2 linked regions of the Actinocorallia herbida genome follow. The protein of the gene in region 1 interacts with the protein of each later gene in a pairwise test. Links are inferred from orthologs where the notes say so. Each region holds a gene or a part of one and is shown on either strand. Other genes may lie near its edges. The genes, in order: EDD29_RS35190 and ftsZ.

Region 1 (10,012 bases):
GACAGGGATCCCGGCGCGCCTCACTGCGCGTTCCACGGCCCGGGAGATGTCACGGTGGCTGGTGAACCTGAGGCGGCCGCGCTTGGCATAGCGGATCCGCAGCTTCTGGGTCACCGGGGCCGGTGCAGGACCGTCCGGCATGGGGGCCAGTGGTCTGTCCTTCCTACTAGCACGTTCTCTCTCGGCGGCCCGGTGCTCCGAATCAGACCGATTTTCATCGGTCCGCCCTTCGATGCGACCACCGTCGTACAACGAGTGTCTGAACCTAGAGTACGGTGCGCGGCGAACGCCTTTGTCCAGCGCGTCCCCCGAACGGGGTTCCACCCGAGCTGTTCCCCTGTGACGGGGATCTCAACCGCCCTGTCTCCGCGATCTCAGGAGACCGCGGAGACCCACCGGTCTCCTCAGCCGTTCACGACGCTGAGGGGCAGCAGCTTCCGGCCGGTCGGGCCGATCTGGATCTCGGTGCCCATCGACGGGCAGACCCCGCAGTCGTAGCAGGGGGTCCAGCGGCAGTCCTCGACCTCGGCGCCGTCGTCGATGGCCTCGCGCCAGTCCTGCCAGAGCCACTCGCGGTCGAGTCCGGCGTCCAGGTGGTCCCAGGGCAGGACCTCGACCTCTTCGCGCTCGCGCACGGTGTACCAGTCGAGGTCGACGGGACCCTCCTCGAAGACCTCGGCGGCCTTGGCCATCCAGCGCTCGTAGGAGAAGTGCTCGGACCAGCCGTCGAACCGGCCGCCGTCCTCCCACACCGCGCGGATCACCGCGCCGACCCGGCGGTCGCCGCGTGACAGCAGTCCCTCGATCACCGAGGGCTTGCCGTCGTGGTAGCGCATGCCGATGGCGCGGCCGTACCGCTTGTCGTTGCGCAGTTCGTCCCGCAGCGCGCGCAGCCGCCGGTCGACGGTCTCATGATCGGCCTGCGCGGCCCACTGGAAGGGCGTGTGCGGCTTCGGCACGAACCCGCCGATGGACACGGTGCAGCGGATGTCACGGCTGCCCGTGGCGTCCCGGCCCGCCTGGATGACCCGTCTGGCCATGTCGGCGATCGCCATGACGTCCTCGTCCTCCTCGGTGGGGAGGCCGCACATGAAGTAGAGCTTGACCTGGCGCCAGCCGTTCTCGTACGCGGTGGTGACGGTGCGGATGAGGTCGTCCTCCGACACCATCTTGTTGATCACCTTGCGCATCCGCTCGGAGCCGCCCTCGGGCGCGAAGGTCAGGCCGGAGCGGCGGCCGTTGCGGGAGAACTCGTTGGCCAGGGTGATGTTGAAGGCGTCCACCCGGGTGGACGGCAGGGACAGCGAGGTCTTGGTGCCCTCGTAGCGGTCGGCGAGCCCCTTGGCGACCTCGCCGATCTCGCTGTGGTCGGCCGACGACAGCGACAGCAGGCCGACCTCGTTGAAGCCGGACGCCTTGAGGCCCTGCTGGACCATGTCGCCGATCGTGGTGATCGAGCGCTCGCGCACCGGACGGGTGATCATGCCGGCCTGGCAGAACCGGCAGCCGCGGGTGCAGCCGCGGAAGATCTCCACCGAGAAGCGCTCATGGACGGTCTCGGCCAGCGGGACCAGCGGGTTCTTCGGGTAGGGCCAGGCGTCGAGGTCCATGACGGTGTGCTTGACGATCTGCCACGGCACGCCCTGCCGGTTCGGCGCGACCCGCTGGATCCTGCCGTCGGGCAGGTAGGTGACGTCGTAGAACTTCGGCACGTAGACGCCGCCGGACACCGCGAGGCGGTGCAGCAGGCCGTCGCGGCCTTCGGGACGGCCCTCGCGCTTCCACTCCCGGATCACCTCGGTGATCTTGAGCGAGATCTCCTCGCCGTCGCCGAGCACCGCGGCGTCGACGAAGTCGGCGATCGGCTCGGGGTTGAACGCCGCGTGGCCGCCCGCCAGGACGATCGGGTCCTCCTCGCGCCGGTCGGCGGCGAGCAGGGGCATCCCCGCGAGGTCGAGCGCGGTCAGCAGGTTGGTGTAGCCGAGCTCGGTGGAGAAGGACACCCCGAGGATGTCGAACGCGCCGACCGGGCGGTGGCCGTCGACGGTGAACTGCGGGATCTTGTGCTCGCGCATGATCGCCTCGAGGTCGGGCCAGACCGAGTACGTCCGCTCGGCCAGCACCCCCTCGCGCTCGTTCAGCACCTCGTAGAGGATCTGGACGCCCTGGTTGGGCAGGCCGACCTCATAGGCGTCCGGGTACATCAGGGCCCAGCGCACCTCGGCCGAATCCCAGTCCTTGACCGTGGAGTTCAGCTCGCCGCCCACGTACTGGATCGGCTTCTGCACCGACGGCAGCAGCGGCTCGAGCCGCGCGAACACCGACTCAACAGACATGACGGACCTTCCAGATCGTTACACGGCAAGATCAACGAATGCGGGAATCGCGGGGATGTTCCGGGACGCCCGGTCAAAACCCCAGGCTACCGGGCTTCAGGCGCTCCTGCCTCGGACGTGGACACCCTGGAGCAGGCCGAGCGCGATCATCGCGGCGAACGTCGCCGATCCACCATAGGAGACGAACGGCAGCGGCAGGCCGGTGATCGGCATGATGCCGATGCACATGCCGATGTTCTCGAACGTCTGGAACCCCAGCCAGCACACCACTCCAGCGGCCACGAGGGTGCCGAAGGGGTCGCTGGCGTGCGCGGCGATCCGCAGGCCGCGGAACAGGATGACCCCGATGAGCGCGACGATCACGAGCCCGCCGAGATAGCCGAGTTCCTCGCCCGCGACGGTGAAGATGAAGTCGGTCTGCTGCTCGGGGACGAACTGCCCGGTGGTCTGCTCCCCGTGGAACAGGCCCTTGCCGAACAGGCCGCCGGACCCGACCGCGATCTTGGCCTGGGCCGCGTTGTATCCGGCGCCGCGCGGGTCGGCCGTCGGGTCGACGAAGGCGGTGAACCGGGCGATCTGGTAGGCCTTGAGCACCCCCGCCATGATCGCGCCCACGGCCAGCGCGACGCCCGCGCCGACCAGCCCGACGGTCCAGATCTTCGAGGCGCCCGACAGCGCGAGCATCCCGATCACCACGACGCACAGCACCATCGTGGTGCCGAGGTCGGGCTGGAGCATGATCAGCGCGGCGGGCGCGCCCGCCAGGCCGAGCGCGATGAGGATGTCCTTGCGGCCGGGCCCGACCTCGCCGTCGCGCGGCTCACCGAGGATCATCGCCAGCAGCACCACGAGCCCGACCTTGGCGAACTCCGACGGCTGCACCTGGAAGCCGCCCCCGATGACGATCCAGGAGTGCGAGCCGTTGACGGTGTCGCCGAGCGGCGTCAGGACGGCGATGAGGCCGACGATCGAGAGCCCGTAGAGGATCGGCGCGTAGGCGCGCAGGAGGCGGTAGTCGCACACCGCGACGGCCGCGTACAGGACCGCGCCGATCGCGAGGTTCAGCACGTGCTTCTTGAGGAACGCCTCGGGGTCGGCGCGCAGTCCGGCCCGGGTCGCGGAGTACACCAACAGCGAGCTGATCACGCCGAGCGCGATCACCGGCACGATGAGGCCCCAGTCGAGGCGGCGGAGGAGTGACCTGTGCTCGGTCAGCCGCTGCGGCCAGGGCTGGCGCGCCGCTCCGTACCCGGCGCTCATGGCGCCACCTCCGGCAGGCTCGTCGGGAGGTGGCCGTCGGGCAGGGACGCCTTCACGCCGCCGAGCCCGTAGATCGCCTCGTAGATCTTGCGGACGGCCGGGGCGGCGAACGCGCCACCGGTGCCCGCGTCGGTGACCATCACGACGACCGCGTACTCGGGCTTCTCCGCGGGCGCGAAGGAGGCGAACCACGCGGTGTCGTCGTAGCCGTAGACCTCCGCGGTGCCGGTCTTGCCCGCGATGTGGACCTTGTCCATCGGGAAGCCGCCGAAGGCCCCCGCCGCGGTGCCCTGCGTGGTGACCTCGGCGAGCGCCTTGCGGATGTAGGTGATGGTCTTGCCGTCGACGGGCAGCTTGCCCGCGGGCTTCGGCTCGATCCGCCGCACGACGGTTCCGTCGGGGCGGACCAGGGCGGTCCCGACGTGGGGGGTGACCAGGGTGCCGCCGTTGGCGATGGCCGCGTACGCGCGGGCGAGCTGGAGCGGGGTGACCAGGACGTCGCCCTGGCCGACGGAGAAGTTCGCCGCGTCGCCGGCCCGCCAGACGAAGCCCTCCAGGCAGTTCTCCTTGGCGATCGCGCTCAGGTAGGCGGCCCGGGTGGGGCTGCTGACCTCGGGGTAGCCCGTCTTGGCCCGCTTGCAGTTCTCGGTCTTCGTCGCCGCCCAGTAGTCCTTCTTCCAGGTCCGGTCGGGGATGCGGCCGGGGGACTCGCCCGGCAGGTCGACCCCGGTCCTGGTGCCGAACCCGAACTTCCTGGCCATGCCGACCATCGGGTCCTTCGGGTTCTTGACCGGCTTGGTGGACCCGTCCTTGAGCCAGGCGTCGTAGGCGAACTTGTAGAAGATCGTGTCGCAGGAGACCACGAGGGCGGTGTGCAGGCTCATCGGGCCGTGCCCCTGGCCCTCGAAGTTCTGGAACGCCCGGTCGCCGACCATGAAGGAGCCGGGGCAGTCGTAGGTGCCCCTCAGCGAGTTGCCGTCGTTGACGGCGGCGGCCACCGAGGAGATCTTGAAGGTCGAGCCGGGCGGGAACTGGCCCGAGATCGCCCGGGAGATGAGCGGTTCGCCGCGCTTCTTGCCGAGCAGCGCGTCGTACTCCTCCTGGGAGATGCCCCCGGTCCAGATCGAGGGGTCATAGGTGGGGTAGCTGGCGAGCGCGACGACCCGGCCGGTGTTCACCTCCAGGACGACGCCCGCCGCGGCCGGCTTGCCGCCCGCCTTCTTGACCTTGTCGACCTGTTCGGCGATCGCGTTCTCGACCGCGGCCTGGACGCCCGCGTCCATGCTGGTGACCAGGTGCGAGCCCGGCACCGGAGCCTGTTCGCCGGCGATCCCGGTGACCCTTCCCCGCGCGTCGACGTTCACCTTGCGGACGCCGGGGCTGCCGCGCAGGTCCGCGTCGTAGGTGGCCTCCAGGCCGTCGCGGCCGATGAGGTCGACGCCCGCGAACCCGGTGACGCGCAGTCCCTCGCGCTGGTCCATCTCCTCCTGGGTGATGGGCTGGAGGTAGCCGAGCGTCTGGGCTGCGCTGGCGCCGTCCGGCTCGGGGTGCTCGCGCACCGCCTGGACCTGGGCGATGACGCCGGGGAACTCCTCCTGGCGCTCCAGGATCTGGAGGCCCTCCTTGGCGGTGACCCTGTCGTCGACGGGGATCGGCTGGTAGGGCGAGCCGGGCCAGCACGGCCGCGGGACGGTCGGCGAGCACAGCCGGGTCCGCTGCTGGAGGTCCTCCGGCGTGGTGCCGAGCACCTTCGCCAGCTCCGCGACGACGCTCTTGCCCCGGTCGGGCAGCCTGCCGAGGACGGTCAGGTCGACCGACACCACGAGGGCCGTGCGGTTGCGGACCAGGGGGCGGCCCTCGACGTCCAGGATGGAGCCGCGGACGGCGGGGACGACGATGTCGCGGGTGCGGTTCTCGGCGGCGACGGTCCGGTAGTGCTCGCCGTTGACGACCATGAGCACCCACATGCGCCCGGCCAGCACGAGCAGCAGCGCCGCCACCAGGACGTGCAGCACCACGAGCCGCGATCGGGTCCGCCCGTTCACCGGGACTGCCTGCCCAACCGCGCGTACCCGGGCACCGACAGGCCGCCGCGCGGCTCGCGCCGTTCGCCACGGCGCGAGAACCGCAGCACGGCCCAGACGACGAACGGGCTGGCCAGCAGGTCGTACAGCACGGCCAGCGGCACCACGCTCGTCACCGCCTCCCAGGAGGTGCGCGGGTCGCCGAGCAGCATTCCGACGAGCGCGTAGGCGAGGTTGCCGAGCAGCGCGCCCGCGGCGACCATGAAGAACGGGAGCACCGGCGAGCGCTGGACGTCGAGCCGCAGCAGGCCGCAGCCGTAGCCGATGAGGCAGTACACTAGGGCGTAGCGCCCGATGGTGTGGTCGGCGGGCGGCGCGATGTCGACCGCGAGGCCCGCGCAGAACCCCGCGACCATGCCGACGCGCTCGCCGCTGAACAGGGCGAGCGCGAGGACGGTGAGCAGGACGAGGTCGGGCGTGACGCCCCCGGGCAGCGGCAGCCGGTTGGCCACGGTGACCTGCACGAGGATGGCCGCGACGATGACGATGAAGGCCCGGAGTTTGACCCCCTGGGCCTCCTCTGCGGAGTTCAGCACGCTTTTCTAGCTCCCCTGCGGGTTCTCAGGAGGACGGGGTGGACGGCCGGGGCGGCAGCACCGCGTCGTGCGGGTCCCGGGCGGGCGGCGCGACGACGACGCCGACCACGTCAAGGCCGGAGAAGTGGACGAACGGCCGGATCAGGGCCGTGCGGGTGAGGGCTCCCGGGGTCTGTTCGACGCGGTCCACGACCCCGATCGGAACGCCGGGCACATACGGCCTGTCGTCCTTGGAGCCGAGGGTGACGACCCGCTGGCCGGGCGACAGGCGCGCGTCGGGGGCGAGCAGTTCCAGCCGGAGCGTGGCGGCGCCGACGCCGAAGCCGCGGCGGCCGGTGCCGGTGACGGAGCCGATCTCCTTGGACGTCTCCATCCGGGCGCCGACGGTCGAGGCCGAGTCGGTGGCCAGCAGGACCGTCGCGGACGCGGGTCCCGCCTTGATGACGCGGCCGACCAGGCCGTCGCCCGTCATGACGGTCATGTCGGGCTTGACGCCGCTCAGGGTGCCGACGTCGATGGTGACGGTGTCCTCGAAGCCCTGGCCCGCGGAGATGACGTTCGCCGCGACGATCTTGTAGCCGCCGAGGCCCGCGCTGCCGAGCAGCTTCTCCAGCTGCGCCGCACGGCCCTTGTCGACGGTCGTGGAGCGGAGCTGCTCGCGCAGCTCCTGGTTCTCCTTGACCAGGTCCTCGGCCCGGCTGCGCTGGCCGGGCGCGTCGCGGATCGCGTCGAAGGTGTTGCCGACGGGCCGGACGACGCCGGCCGCGACCCGCTCCAGCGGGCCGAAGACAGCGGCACCGACCCCGCGCAGCACGTTCAGCGGGGAGTTCTCCCCGCCCCGGAAGTCGAGGGTGATGAGCACCAGCGACGCGACGAGCAGGACGCCCAGCACGAGCCGGTTCTTGCCGGTGTCACGCATCAGCGCCGCGGCTCGGGCACCAGGACCTGGCGCAGCGACTCGAAGTCCTCGATGCACTTGCCGGTGCCGAGCACGACGGAGTCGAGCGGGTTGTCGACGAGATGGATCGGCATGCCCGTCTCCTCCCGGACGCGTTCGTCCAGGTGCTTGAGGAGGGCGCCGCCGCCCGTCAGGGCGATGCCCCGGTCCATGATGTCCCCGGAGAGCTCCGGCGGGCACTTGTCGAGGGTGGTCTTCACCGCGTCGACGATGGCGTTGACGGGCTCCTCGATCGCGCGCCTGACCTCCTCGGAGGAGATGACGACGGTCTTGGGCAGCCCCGACACCAGGTCGCGGCCCCGGATCTCGTAGTTGGGCTCGTCCTCGCCGCCGGTCGGGAACGCGCTGCCGATCGCGATCTTGATCTCCTCGGCGCTGCGCTCGCCGAGCATCAGCGAGTACTCCTTCTTGGCGAAGGTGATGACGGCCTGGTCGAGCTCGTCGCCGCCGACCCGCACGGACTGGCTGGTGACGATGCCGCCGAGGGAGATGATGGCCACCTCCGTCGTGCCGCCGCCGATGTCCACGACCATGTTGCCGGTCGGCTCGTAGACGGGCAGGCCCGCGCCGATCGCCGCGGCCATCGGCTCCTCGATGATGTAGACGCGGCGGGCGCCGGCCTGGTAGCCGGCCTCCTTGACCGCGCGCTGCTCCACCCCGGTGATGCCGGACGGGACCGCGACGACGATGCGGGGCTTGGCGAAGTGCCGGCGCTTGTGCACCTTCTGGATGAAGTACCGCAGCATCCGCTCGGTCACGTCGAAGTCGGCGATCACGCCGTCCTTGAGCGGGCGGACCGCGACGATGTTGCCGGGAGTGCGGCCGATCATCCGTTTCGCCTCGATCCCGACCGCGACGATCTTGCCCGTGTGGGTGTTGATGGCCACCACGGACGGCTCGTTGAGCACGATCCCGCGGCCACGCAGATAGACGAGCGTGTTGGCGGTACCGAGGTCGACCGCCATATCACGGCCTAGGAACGACAGCTTGTTACCCATGGAGAAAAGGGGGCCCTTCCTACTGGCAGTGGCACCAGAGATGACGGTCGGAGCGGCGAGTTCATCGTAACGCGACCGCAACGACCGCGGCAGTCACCGGGCCGCGGACGCCATCGGAAATTCCGCGCGTGATTCGACTATTGCACAGCGAAACGGAACCACACGACCGGAAACGCGAACGCACCGCGCGCCGATCATACGGCGGACGGTGCGTTCGCGGGTGCGTATCGCGCGGCGGGAGTCCCGCCGCGGCTCATCCCAGCTCGGGGAAGAACAGCTTGACCTCGCGCGCGGCGGACTCGGGAGAGTCGGAACCGTGCACGATGTTCTCGCCGATCTCGAGGGCGAAGTCGCCGCGCAGGGTGCCGGGGGCCGCCTTGACGGGGTCGGTCGCACCGGCCAGGGCGCGGAACGCCTCGATGGCGCGGGGGCCCTCGGCGACCAGGGCGACGAGCGGGCCGCCGGTGATGAACTCGACGAGCTCGCCGAAGAACGGACGCTCGCGGTGCTCGCCGTAGTGGTCCTCGGCGACGTCGCGGGTCAGGGTGCGCAGCTCGAGCGCGACCAGCTTCAGGCCCTTGTTCTCGATGCGCGAGAGGACCTCGCCGACCAGGCCCTTGCGGACGCCGTCGGGCTTGACCAGGATCAGGGTGCGCTCGGACACGACTGTGTTCTCCAGTGTTGTTCAGATCAGGTGGGTAGGTGGGAAAGCCTATCGGTGTCCTGTGCGTCCCGGCGCCGGGCCGCGGCCTGCACGGCCGGGACCAGGCACGTCGCGGCCACGGCGAGGCCCAGGGCGGTCGCCGTCCAAGCGCGCTGGGCGGAGGCGAGGGAGTCCAGCGGGCCGTCTCCGGCGCCCGCGTGGCCGAGACCGGCGAGCTGGAGCGACCCGGCGATGAGGCTGCCGCTCAGCAGCGCGGGGAAGCACAGCGCGAGCCCGAATCCGAAGGCGCCGGGCGGGGCGTCGCGCAGCGAGGAGGCGAGGGCGAGCCCTGCGCCTCCGGCGAGCGAGACCAGCGCGGGGCCCAGCAGCGGGCCGCCGGACAGCGGGTCGTAGGCGAGCAGCAGGCCGGTCCCCCCGACCATCAGCGCGCAGCCCGCACCGACCGCGGTGCGCGCGCCCCGCGCGTCGAGGGGCACGGTCGACAGGGCGGCGGCGAGCGCGGCGAACGCGCCCGCGCCGAAGGGCCACAGCTCGGTCGCGCCGACGCCGCGGGCGGTGGCGGTGAGCCCCGCGAGCGGCGCGCTCACCGGCAGCACGAGCACCCCGACGAGCAGCAGGACCGGTCCGGGCGCGAGCGGTCCCGAGGCGTCGCGTCCGGCGGCCAGCGCCATGCCGGTGAGCGCGGCGAGGCCCAGCGCGGCGACGATCAGGTTGACGCCCGGGGCCCACGCCCGCTCGACGGCGAGCACCGCGAGGAACGCGAGGCCCGCCGCGGGCACGAGCGGCAGCGTCAGCTGGGCCCGTTCGGCGGCGGGCAGCGGGACCGGGGCGCGGACCCCGCGCAGGGCGAGCACGGGCAGCGCGGCGAGCAGCGCGGCGGCCGCGGCCCACGGGTGCCCGGTGAGCGGCTCGCGCCAGTCCTCGGGCCGGTCGGGGATCGCGCGGAGCACCGCGGGCATGGCCAGCAGCAGCCCGGCGACGAGGGTGCCGGAGAAGACCGCGGTCGGCAGCGGCGACCGCTGGCGCAGCGCGAGGGCGGCGGCCGCGGCGAGCGCGAGGCCCGCGCCGCAGCCCGCGAGGGCGCGGGCGGCGCCGAGCGCCCAGGTGCTGCCGGCCTGCCCGGCCAGCAGTCCGCCGAGCAGCAGCGCGGCGAGGCCGGCGGCCAGCAGCGGCCCG
Region 2 (9,906 bases), 6.2 Mb from region 1 along the record:
AGCCCGCCCGTCCGCAGGGCCGCGACCGCTGGAAGGTGCTGTTCGTCGTCCTGCTGCTCGCGGGGCTCGTCGGCGCGGCCGTCTGGGTCGTCCTCGGCTCGCGGCTGCTGGTCGTGCGGGACGTGGAGGTGCGGGGCCTGTCGCTGCTCAGCCGCAAGCAGGTGCTGGACGTGGCGCTGGTCCCCGTCGGCACCCCGATGGCGCGGCTCGACGCCGGCGCGGTCGAGCGGCGGATCTCCGCGGTGCGCGAGGTGGAGTCGGTGAAGGCCGAGCGGGCGTGGCCCACGACCCTGGTGATCCGGGTCGTCGAACGGGTGCCGGTGGCGGTGGTGGCGGGGGAGGGCGGCTACGCGCAGCTCGATCGATTCGGTGTGACAGTTCTCACCGGCCCGCGCAAGCCCGGCCACCTGCCGGAACTCGTCGTGGCGGCGCCCGGCGCGGGCGATCCGGCGACCAGGTCGGGCCTCGCGGTGCTGCGCGATCTGCCGGACGGGTGGCGGGCCCGGCTGACCGAGGTCGAGGTGCCGGGTCCCGAACACGTCGTACTGCGGCTGAACGGGGGCGTCGCCGTGGTCTGGGGTGCGGCCGAGCGGGGCGCCGAGAAGATCAAGTTGCTGGAGGCGCTGCTTTCCACGAAAGCGGGAAAGGCGGCCCGGACCATAGATGTGAGTGCCCCGGGAGTGGTCACTACCAGATGATCGGTAATTCCCGCGAATCGGGGCGAGCGGCGCGCACTACGACACGCCGAATTCCTCGGTGCGCGGTTAGTTGACCCTGATGGGGGGCGGCCCTACTGTCCCTAGCAGCCCTCAGGTTTACATAACTGTAAGCCTCAAGTAGAGGGTAAAGGTTAGTCCCCGTAGTACGAGTAGTCCGAACAGCAAGCTAGCGGAAAGGCCCCTCACCGTGGCAGCACCGCAGAACTACCTCGCGGTCATCAAAGTCGTCGGCATCGGCGGTGGCGGTGTCAATGCCGTCAACCGGATGATCGAAGAGGGGCTCAAGGGCGTCGAGTTCATCGCGATCAACACCGACGCGCAGGCGCTGCTCATGAGCGACGCCGACGTCAAGCTCGACGTCGGCCGCGAACTGACCCGCGGCCTCGGCGCGGGCGCCAACCCCGAAGTCGGCCGCAAGGCCGCCGAAGACCACCGCGAGGAGATCGAGGAGGTCCTCAAGGGGGCCGACATGGTCTTCGTCACCGCGGGAGAGGGCGGCGGCACCGGCACCGGCGGCGCCCCCGTCGTCGCGAACATAGCGCGCACCCTCGGCGCGCTGACCATCGGTGTGGTCACCCGGCCGTTCAGCTTCGAGGGCAAGCGCCGCGCGATGCAGGCCGAGGCGGGGATAGAGACCCTGCGCGACGAGGTCGACACCCTGATCGTCATCCCGAACGACAGGCTGCTGTCGATCTCCGACCGGCAGGTCAGCGTCCTGGACGCCTTCAAGGCGGCCGACCAGGTGCTCCTGTCCGGTGTCCAGGGCATCACCGACCTCATCACCACCCCCGGCCTGATCAACCTCGACTTCGCCGACGTCAAGTCGGTCATGTCCGGGGCGGGCTCCGCCCTCATGGGCATCGGCTCGGCCCGCGGCGACGACCGCTCGGTGGCCGCGGCCGAGATGGCGATCTCCAGCCCGCTGCTGGAGGCCAGCATCGACGGCGCCCACGGCGTCCTCCTGAGCATCTCCGGCGGGTCGGATCTCGGCCTGTTCGAGATCAACGAGGCCGCGCAGCTCGTGTCCAACGCCGCGGCGTCCGACGCCAACATCATCTTCGGCGCGGTCATCGACGACGCGCTGGGCGACGAGGTGCGGGTCACCGTGATCGCGGCGGGCTTCGACGAGCTCCAGCCGGCGGCACCCGAACCGGAGGCCAAGAAACTGCCACCGCCTCCTCCCCGGCCCACGGTCACCGAGGCGGCGGCGAAATCCACCGCTTCGGTGCCGGAACCCACCTCGGCGCCCGCGGCGGAGCGGACCCCCGAGCCCGTCGCCGAGACGGAGCCGGTCGCCGAGGCCGCCGGTGACGAAGAGTCGGACGCGGCGCACCCTAAGGTGCCGCGGCCGGCGCCGGAGCCGCCCGCGGTGACCCGGATGGACCGTTTCCTCGGCGGCGAGCCGGTCCGGCGTCGCACGCCCCCGGTCGAGTTCGAAGAAGAGATCGACGTGCCGGACTTCCTGAAGTAGCCCCTCCCCGAAACAGGATCATGACTCGTGCAGATGAGCTCGCGGACGCCTTGGAGGGCGTCCGCGCGCGCATCGCGCTCGCGTGCGACAAGGCCGGGCGCGACCCGGCCGAGATCACGCTGATCGCGGTGACCAAGACCAGGCCCGCCTCCGACGTCCGGCTGCTGGCCGGGCTCGGGGTGACCGACGTCGGGGAGAACCGCGACCAGGAGGCGGGCGCCAAGGCCGCCGAGTGCCGTGATCTTCCGCTCACCTGGCACTTCGTCGGCAGGCTCCAGACGAACAAGGTGAAGTCGGTGCTGCGGTACGCCTCGGTCGTCCACTCCGTGGACCGGCCGAGGCTGGTCACGGCGCTGTCGGCGGAGGCGGTGGAGCGGCCGGAGCCGGTGCGCTGCCTCGTCCAGGTCTCGCTCGATCCCCCGGAGGCCGACGGGCGCGGGGGCGCTCGGGCCGAGGACGTTCCGGCGCTGGCCGAGGCGATCGCGCAGGCTCCCGGGCTGGAGCTGGGCGGGGTCATGGCGGTGGCGCCGCTGGGGGAGGACCCGGGTCCGGCCTTCGCCAGGCTCGCCGAACTCGCCGCCGCGATCAGGGCGGATCATCCCGAGGCGCGGATCGTCTCGGCGGGCATGAGCGGGGACCTCGACGAGGCGATCGCCTGTGGTGCGACACACGTCCGCATCGGTACGGCGTTGCTCGGCGGCAGACGGGCAATCGTCGGGTAATGTCCGCCCTGTAGGTAGCGGACGCCGTCCGACAAGAGGGTCGAAACCAGACACTCTGGACGGGATTTCGGATCGGAGGGGTCCATGGCCAGCGCGATGCGCAAGATGGCGGTCTATCTCGGCCTCGTCGAGGACGACCGCTACGACTACGACGATTACGAGGACTACGACGAGGCGGAGACCGCGGCCGAGACCGCCGTCCCGCGCCGCAGGCAGCCGGTCGAGGAGGACGCCGCGGCGCAGCTCGCCCTCGACCCCCCGGCTCCGCCGCGCGAGCGCACCCAGCCCGCCCTCTCCGATTTGGCGCGTATCACTACGCTTCACCCGAGGACGTACAACGAGGCACGTCTCATCGGCGAGCACTTCCGTGAGGGCACGCCGGTGATCATGAACCTCACCGAGATGATCGACAGCGACGCCAAGCGTCTCGTCGACTTCGCGGCCGGCCTCATCTTCGGGCTCCATGGGAGCATCGAGCGCGTTACTAACAAGGTGTTCTTGCTGTCCCCCGCCAATGTTGAGGTCACCGCCGAAGACAAGGCCCGGATGGCAGAACGCGGATTCTTCAACCAAAGCTGACAGCCACATGCGAGAGTGTCCGTGACAGTCGTTGGAGCCGTTCTTACGGTGATCTTGTATCTGTTCCTGCTGGTCTTGATCGGCAGGTTGATCCTCGATTACCTCAAGTTGTACGCGGAGAGCACGTCTAAGCAGCCTTGGCGGCCCCAGGGAGTCGTCCTCCTGTTCGCCGAACCGATCTGGACGATCACCGAGCCGGTCCTCGTGCGGCTGAGGCGTATCTTCAAACCGTTGCGATTGGGTAACGTGAGTCTCGACCTGAGTTTCATGGTGCTGTTCCTGATCGTCTTGATCCTCATCAGGGTGGTCGGTGCACTGACGACATGATCGTCTTCGCCGTGGGGCTTTGATCGGATACCGTCCTGTGGACAGACTCCAAGCGCGCCAAGGAGACCAACATGCCGCTGACACCCGCGGATGTGCGGAACAAGCAGTTCAGTACGACCAGGCTGCGGCCCGGTTATGACGAGGAAGAGGTAGACGCCTTCCTTGATGAGGTCGAGGCAGAGCTCGACAGGCTGATCCAGGAGAACGAGGAGCTGCGCGCGAAGCTGGCCGAGTGCCTGCGCGGCAAGGTGCCCGCGATGGCCGCGCCCATCGTGGAGCCCAAGCCCGACCTGGCACCGCAGATGCCCGAGCCGATGCTCCAGCAGCAGCCGCCGATGCAGCCGCAGCAGGTCGAGCCGGTCATGGGCCTCACCCAGCACGCCGCCGAGCAGATCAACCCGCGGCCTTCCACCGAGGACAACATGGACACCGCGGCGCGCGTGCTCGCGCTGGCGCAGCAGACCGCCGACCAGGCGATCGCCGACGCCCGCCGCGAAGCCGACGAGCACCTCGGCCGGGCCCGCCGCGAGGCGGAGGACATTCTCGGCAAGGCGCGCCGCCAGGCCGACCAGATCGTTTCCGAGGCCCGGTCCCGCGCCGAGCAGCTCGACCGCGACGCCCAGGAGCGGCACCGCCAGGTCATGGGCTCGCTCGTGCAGCAGCGTGAGGAGCTGGAGCGCCGCGTGGACGACCTGCGCGCCTTCGAGCGCGAGTACCGCAGCCGCCTCAAGGCCTACCTCGAGGGTCAGCTGCGTGAACTCGAGGCCGGCGCCGAGACGTTCCAGCCTTCGCTGACCGGACCGCAGCAGCCCGTCGCCGTGCCCGTGCACGCGGGGGCCACGCAGTCCGCGCCCGTCGTCACCGGCCCGACTCCGTTCCCGCCCCCGTCCGAGCCCGCCCAGCACGGCGGCGCGACGGGTGCGTTCCACGTGGGCGAGCCTCCGCAGGACCGACGCTGACCCGTCGCCGGCGGGATGAGCCGGTTTCGCGCGAGGGGACGGACGTGTCCTGCGGTGGGCGCTATGGCCTTCCGCAGACACGGCATGTCATCGCCTGACCTGTGACACGGTCGTCAGGCGATAGGGTGCTGCCCACGGCGGTGGTCCCGCCCGTTGAGGCGTCCGCACCGGCCGCGAGGCACCGCCGCGAGACCGGGAACCGGGGAGTTAGGGAGACCTAGTGATCATCCTGAGTGGCCTGCTCGTGATCGGTGCGATCGCGCTGCTGGTGGCGGGGATAGTCGTGCAGGACGAGGCGGTCGTAGGACTGCACGGGCTGCAGTTGATGTACATCTCGATAGCCGTCAGCATCGTGTCGTTCCTCTGCCTGGCCATAGGGGTCTTCCTGCGCCGCAAGGAGCTGTTCGGCACCGCGCCGGCCCGCGCCGCGGCGCCCAAGTCCCGCCAGCCGGGCCGGGCCGCCCGACAGGCCGCAGCCCGGACGGTCGAGGAGGAGCCCGCCGAGCGCGAGGAGGCGACACCGGTCGCCTTCCCGATGCCGTCGGGTCAGGTCCCCGAGGACGCGATCGTGCACGTGGTGCCCGGCCGCAAGCGCTACCACCTCGACAGCTGCCGGCAGCTCGCCGGCCGCCAGACCGAGGAGCTCACCTACGTCGAGGCGCAGGAGGAGGGGTTCAGCCCCTGCACCGCCTGTCTGCCGGACACCGCACTGGCGGCGCGCGCCATTGCGGGTCCGGCGGATGAGGACGGTGCGTCCTCCGGCCTCGACGGTGAGCCGTCGGGCGCCACCGGGTCGGACGCCCCGCGTCCGGGAGCCGAGCCGTTCCCGACCATCGCCGACACCCGGCGCACGGAGTTCTCCGCGGCGCCGTACGCCGACGCCCCGTTCGGCGGCGACGCGCCTTACGGCAGCGACTCGCCGTACGGCGAGATCTCCTACACCAGCGACACCTCCGCCTACCGCGGCGAGACCTCGTTCGGCGGTGCCGACAGGTTCGAGCGGCCCGAGCGGCCCGAGCCCGTCGACCGGTGGAGCACCCCCGTCGACCCGGCGCCCGCGCCGCTGCCCGCCCCGTCGCTGTCGCCGGTGGAGGACACCGTGACGGACTGGGTGCCCACGCCGTTCCCGCCGAGCCCGCTCGACAAGGACTTCCCGATTCAGGACCACCCCGCCGAGTCCGAGCCGGAGCCCGCCGAGGAGGGCGACGGCCACTGGAAGCGGGTGGTCGAGCCCGTCGCCGCCGAGCCCGTCGCCAGGACCGGTCAGGTCAAGGTCATCGACGAGGAGCCGGAGCCGGAGCCGGAGGAGCCTTCCGCGCCGCTGCCGATCGTGCCCGCGCCCGCGGCCGAGGTGGCCGCCGAGGCCGGGCCCCTGGTGAGCGTGCCGGAGTCCCGGGAGTCCGACGACGCCCTGGCCGTCGAGGCCGAGGAGCACGACGAGGCCGGGGACGACGTGGCGGAGTCGGCCGCCGAGGGCCCGCTCGTGCGGATCCTGTCCGGCACCAAGCGCTACCACCGGCCCGAGTGCGCCCTCATCGAGGACATCGGCGAGGACGACGAGGATCTGGAGTCCCTGCCGCGCGGCGAGGCCAAGGACCGGGGCTGCACCCCCTGCCTGGTCTGCCAGCCCGACAAGGAGCCCGCGGTCTGATCCGCAGCCGAGCAGCGAAGCACCCCGTGCCCGATGGGCGCGGGGTGCTGTCGTCTTTCCGCCCGGGGCTCGGCGGGGCCCGGGGATCAGCCCAGGAGGTCCTTCCAGCGGCCCTTGCCCTTGGGGGGCTTGCGCTTGAAGTCGAGGCCGCCGAGCAGGACGAAGCCGGTGAAGCGGATGACCGGCGCGTTCGGGTCGAGGGTGTCGTTCTTCGGGTCGCCCGCGCCGCCGAGGACGGCCGTGGTGTCGACCTCCACCCGGACGCCCGGCGGCACGGTCACCTCGACGCCGCCCAGGAGGCAGCTGACGTTGACGACGACCTCGCGCTGGGTGAGCACCGCGTTCCGGAAGTCGAGTTCGACCCCGCCCAGCACGCAGTTGACCGTCGTGACCGGTTCGACGAGCCAGCGGCCCTTGCGCTCCACGCCGCTCAGCACGCAGGTGATCGTGCTGGACGGCCTTGACGGCGGGGGAAGCTCGGCGTCGTCCTTGCGCAGCGAGACCCGGGGCCGCGCGGAGTCCTGGGGGAGGTCGGCGGTGAGGGGGGCGAGCTCTGCGTAGGTCTTGGCGGCGTACAGCAGCTCGAGGCGCTCGGAGTGCTCCTCGGGGCTGAGGCGGCCTTCGGCCATGGCCGTGCCGAGGAGCGCCGCGACCTCGTCCCGGTCGGCGTCGGAGGCGCGAAGGTCGGGCTTCTTTTCGAGTTCCACGCCTTCCACTATGGCCTAGGCGGAAGGGTCTCCCCAGGGTTCTCGGGCGAGATGCGGGGAATGTCGGGGTGGACCCCTAAGGGTCCACCCCGATGCGTCACACCCGGCTCAGGGCGAACGCCAGACCCAGGTCGGCGTCGGTGTGGGTGGGTTCGGCGGCGCCCTCGGTGAGGGCGTCGGCGAGGACCTCTCCGGCGACCTCGGCACCGTGCGCGCGCAGCGCCGCGGCCATGTCGCCGTCGGTCGCGGTCCAGACCAGCCGGATGCGGTCGGTGACCTCGAGGCCGGACTGCTTGCGGGCGTCCTGGATCATCCGGACGGCCTCGCGGGCGAGGCCCGCCAGGCGCAGCGCGGGGGTGATCTCCAGGTCGAGGGCGAGGGTCTCGCCGCCCGCGGACTCCACGGCCCAGCCGGAGCGGGGCCGCTCGGTGACGATGACGTCGCCGGCGCCCAGCTCGACCGTGCCGACCTGGGGCACCTCGAAGGTGTGGGCGCCCGCGCGCACGTCCGCGACGAGCTCGACCGGGTCGGCCGCGGTGACCGCCTTGGCGACCAGCGGGGTCTGCTTGCCGTACCGCTTGCCCAGCTCGCGGAAGTTCGGCTTCACCTCGTACTCGACGAGGTCGCCGCCGATCGACGACAGGTCCTCGAACGCGCCGACGTTCAGCTCCTCGGCGATCTGCGCGCGCAGCGCCTCGGGCAGCCCCGCCCAGCCCGGCGCGCCGACGAGGGCGCGGCCGAGCGGCTGGCGGATGCGGACCGCGGAGGACGTGCGCGCCGCCCGCCCGAGGTCGACCAGCCGGCGGACGAGCGCCATCTGGGCGGTGAGCGCGGTGTCGACGAGCGCGGGGTCGGCCGTCGGCCAGTCCGCCAGGTGGACGGACTCCGGCGCGCCCTCGGGCTTGAGCACGTCCCAGACGTGGTCGGTGAGGAACGGGACGAGCGGGGCCATGAGCCGGGTGAGGGTCTCCAGGCACTCGTACAGGGTCGCGAAGGCCGAGTGGTTCTCCGGGGTGGTCGGGCCCTCCCAGAAGCGGCGGCGGGAGCGCCGGACGTACCAGTTGGACAGGTCGTCGACGAACTCGGTCAGGCGCCGGCCCGCGGCCTGGGTGTCGAACACCTCAAGGGCGGCGGTGACCTCAGCCGTCGTGCGGTGGAGTTCGGCGAGCGCCCAGCGGTCCAGCAGCGGCCGGTCGGCCGGGGCGGGCGCCTCGGCGAGTCGCGCCGGGGTCCAGGCGCCGTCCTGGGCCGCCGCGGCGTTGGCGTACAGGACGAAGAACGACGCGGTGTTCCAGTAGGTCAGCAGGACCTTCCGGACGATCTCCTCAAGGGCGGCGTGGCCGACGCGCCGGGCCGCCCACGGGGAGCCGGAGCAGGCCATGAACCAGCGCAGCGCGTCGGCGCCGTGCTGCTCCATGAGGGGGAGCGGCTGGAGGACGTTGCCGAGGTGCTTGGACATCTTCCGGCCGTCCTCGGCGAGGATCAGGCCGAGGCACAGGACGTTCTCGTACGAGGACTTGTCGAACACCAGGGTGCCGACGGCCATCAGCGAGTAGAACCAGCCGCGGGTCTGGTCGGTGGCCTCGCAGATGAACTGGGCCGGGTAGTTGGCCTCGAACTCGGGCAGGTCGGTGTACGGCGCGCCGTGCTGGGCGAACGGCATGGAGCCCGAGTCGTACCAGGCGTCGATGACGTCGGGGACGCGCTTGGCGGTCTGCGCGCAGACCGGGCAGCCGAAGGTGACGTCGTCGACGAACGGGCGGTGCGGGTCGAGCTCGGAGTGGTCCTCGCCGGCCAGCTCCGACAGCTCCTTCAGCGAGCCGACGCAGGTGACGTGCTCGTCCGGGCAGATCCACAGCGGCAGGGGCGTGCCCCAGTACCGCGAGCGCGACAGGGACCAGTCGACGTTGTTGCGCAGCCACTCGCCGTACCGGCCCTCCTTGATCGTCTCGGGGAACCAGTTCGTCCCGGCGTTCTCGCGGAGCAGCGCGTCCTTGACCGCGGTGGTGCGGATGTACCAGGCGGGCAGCGCGTAGTACAGCAGCGCGGAGTGGCAGCGCCAGCAGTGCGGGTAGCTGTGCTCGAAGTGGCTGCCGCGGAACAGCAGGCCGCGCTCGCGCAGGTCCTCGGTGAGGCGCTCGTCGGCCTCCTTGAACAGGACGCCGCCGACCATCGGGACGTCCTCGGCGAAGCGTCCGTCGGGGCCGATCGGGTTGACCACGGGCAGGCCGTAGCGCTTGCAGGTCTGGAGGTCGTCGGCGCCGAAGGCCGGGGCCTGGTGGACGAGGCCGGTGCCGTCCTCGACGGTGACGTAGTCGGCCAGCAGGACGAAGTGGGCGCCCGGGATCTCGACCAGCTCGAACGGCCGGGAGTACGGGGTGCGCTCCAGCTCGGTGCCGGAGAAGGACTCGCGGGCGGTCCAGCCCTCGCCGAGCGCGCTCTCCAGCAGGGGCTCGGCGACGATCACCGGCTTCTCGCCGTCCTTGACCGCCACCACGTAGGTGACGTCCGGGTGCACGGCGACCGCGGTGTTGGACACCAGGGTCCAGGGCGTGGTGGTCCAGATGAGCAGGTCGGCGCCCTCGAAGCGGCCGGACGTGACGGGCATCCGCACGTAGACCGAGGGGGAGGAGACCGTCTCGTAGCCGCCGGGCTGGCCCAGCTCGTGGTCGGACAGGCCGGTGCCGCAGCGCGGGCAGTACGGGGTGATCCGGTGGTCCTGGAAGAGCAGGCCCTTGTCCCAGATGACCTTGAGCGACCACCAGACCGAC

What was found.
Region 2: the proteins of EDD29_RS35190 (region 1) and ftsZ interact in binary tests that used the Escherichia coli proteins (3 or more experiments, as listed by UniProt). The link is inferred for Actinocorallia herbida from one-to-one orthologs.

The regions. Positions count from the first base shown.
Region 1 is NZ_RJKE01000001.1:7,722,978-7,732,989, forward strand. The notes cover bases 6,154-9,139. They hold EDD29_RS35190 (rod shape-determining protein), read right to left. Parts: upstream 8,173-9,139; coding sequence 7,135-8,172; downstream 6,154-7,134. Other genes in these bases: mreD (rod shape-determining protein MreD), read right to left, coding at 6,154-6,216; mreC (rod shape-determining protein MreC), read right to left, coding at 6,242-7,135; ndk (nucleoside-diphosphate kinase), read right to left, coding at 8,426-8,836; EDD29_RS35200 (hypothetical protein), read right to left, coding at 8,863-9,139. In the rest of the region: EDD29_RS35160 (TIGR03936 family radical SAM-associated protein), read right to left, coding at 1-141; EDD29_RS35165 (TIGR03960 family B12-binding radical SAM protein), read right to left, coding at 405-2,336; rod shape-determining protein RodA, read right to left, coding at 2,433-3,596; mrdA (penicillin-binding protein 2), read right to left, coding at 3,593-5,641; more of mreD, read right to left, coding at 5,638-6,153; more of EDD29_RS35200, read right to left, coding at 9,140-10,012. UniProt on the Escherichia coli protein: Forms membrane-associated dynamic filaments that are essential for cell shape determination. Acts by regulating cell wall synthesis and cell elongation, and thus cell shape.
Region 2 is NZ_RJKE01000001.1:1,518,585-1,528,490, forward strand. Bases 169-3,048 are described here. They hold ftsZ (cell division protein FtsZ), read left to right. Parts: upstream 169-906; coding sequence 907-2,190; downstream 2,191-3,048. Other genes in these bases: EDD29_RS07200 (cell division protein FtsQ/DivIB), read left to right, coding at 169-698; EDD29_RS07210 (YggS family pyridoxal phosphate-dependent enzyme), read left to right, coding at 2,211-2,912; EDD29_RS07215 (cell division protein SepF), read left to right, coding at 2,997-3,048. Also shown: more of EDD29_RS07200, read left to right, coding at 1-168; more of EDD29_RS07215, read left to right, coding at 3,049-3,491; EDD29_RS07220 (YggT family protein), read left to right, coding at 3,540-3,818; EDD29_RS07225 (DivIVA domain-containing protein), read left to right, coding at 3,890-4,777; EDD29_RS07230 (hypothetical protein), read left to right, coding at 4,998-6,428; EDD29_RS07235 (DUF1707 SHOCT-like domain-containing protein), read right to left, coding at 6,515-7,135; ileS (isoleucine--tRNA ligase), read right to left, coding at 7,233-9,906. UniProt on the Escherichia coli protein: Essential cell division protein that forms a contractile ring structure (Z ring) at the future cell division site. The regulation of the ring assembly controls the timing and the location of cell division.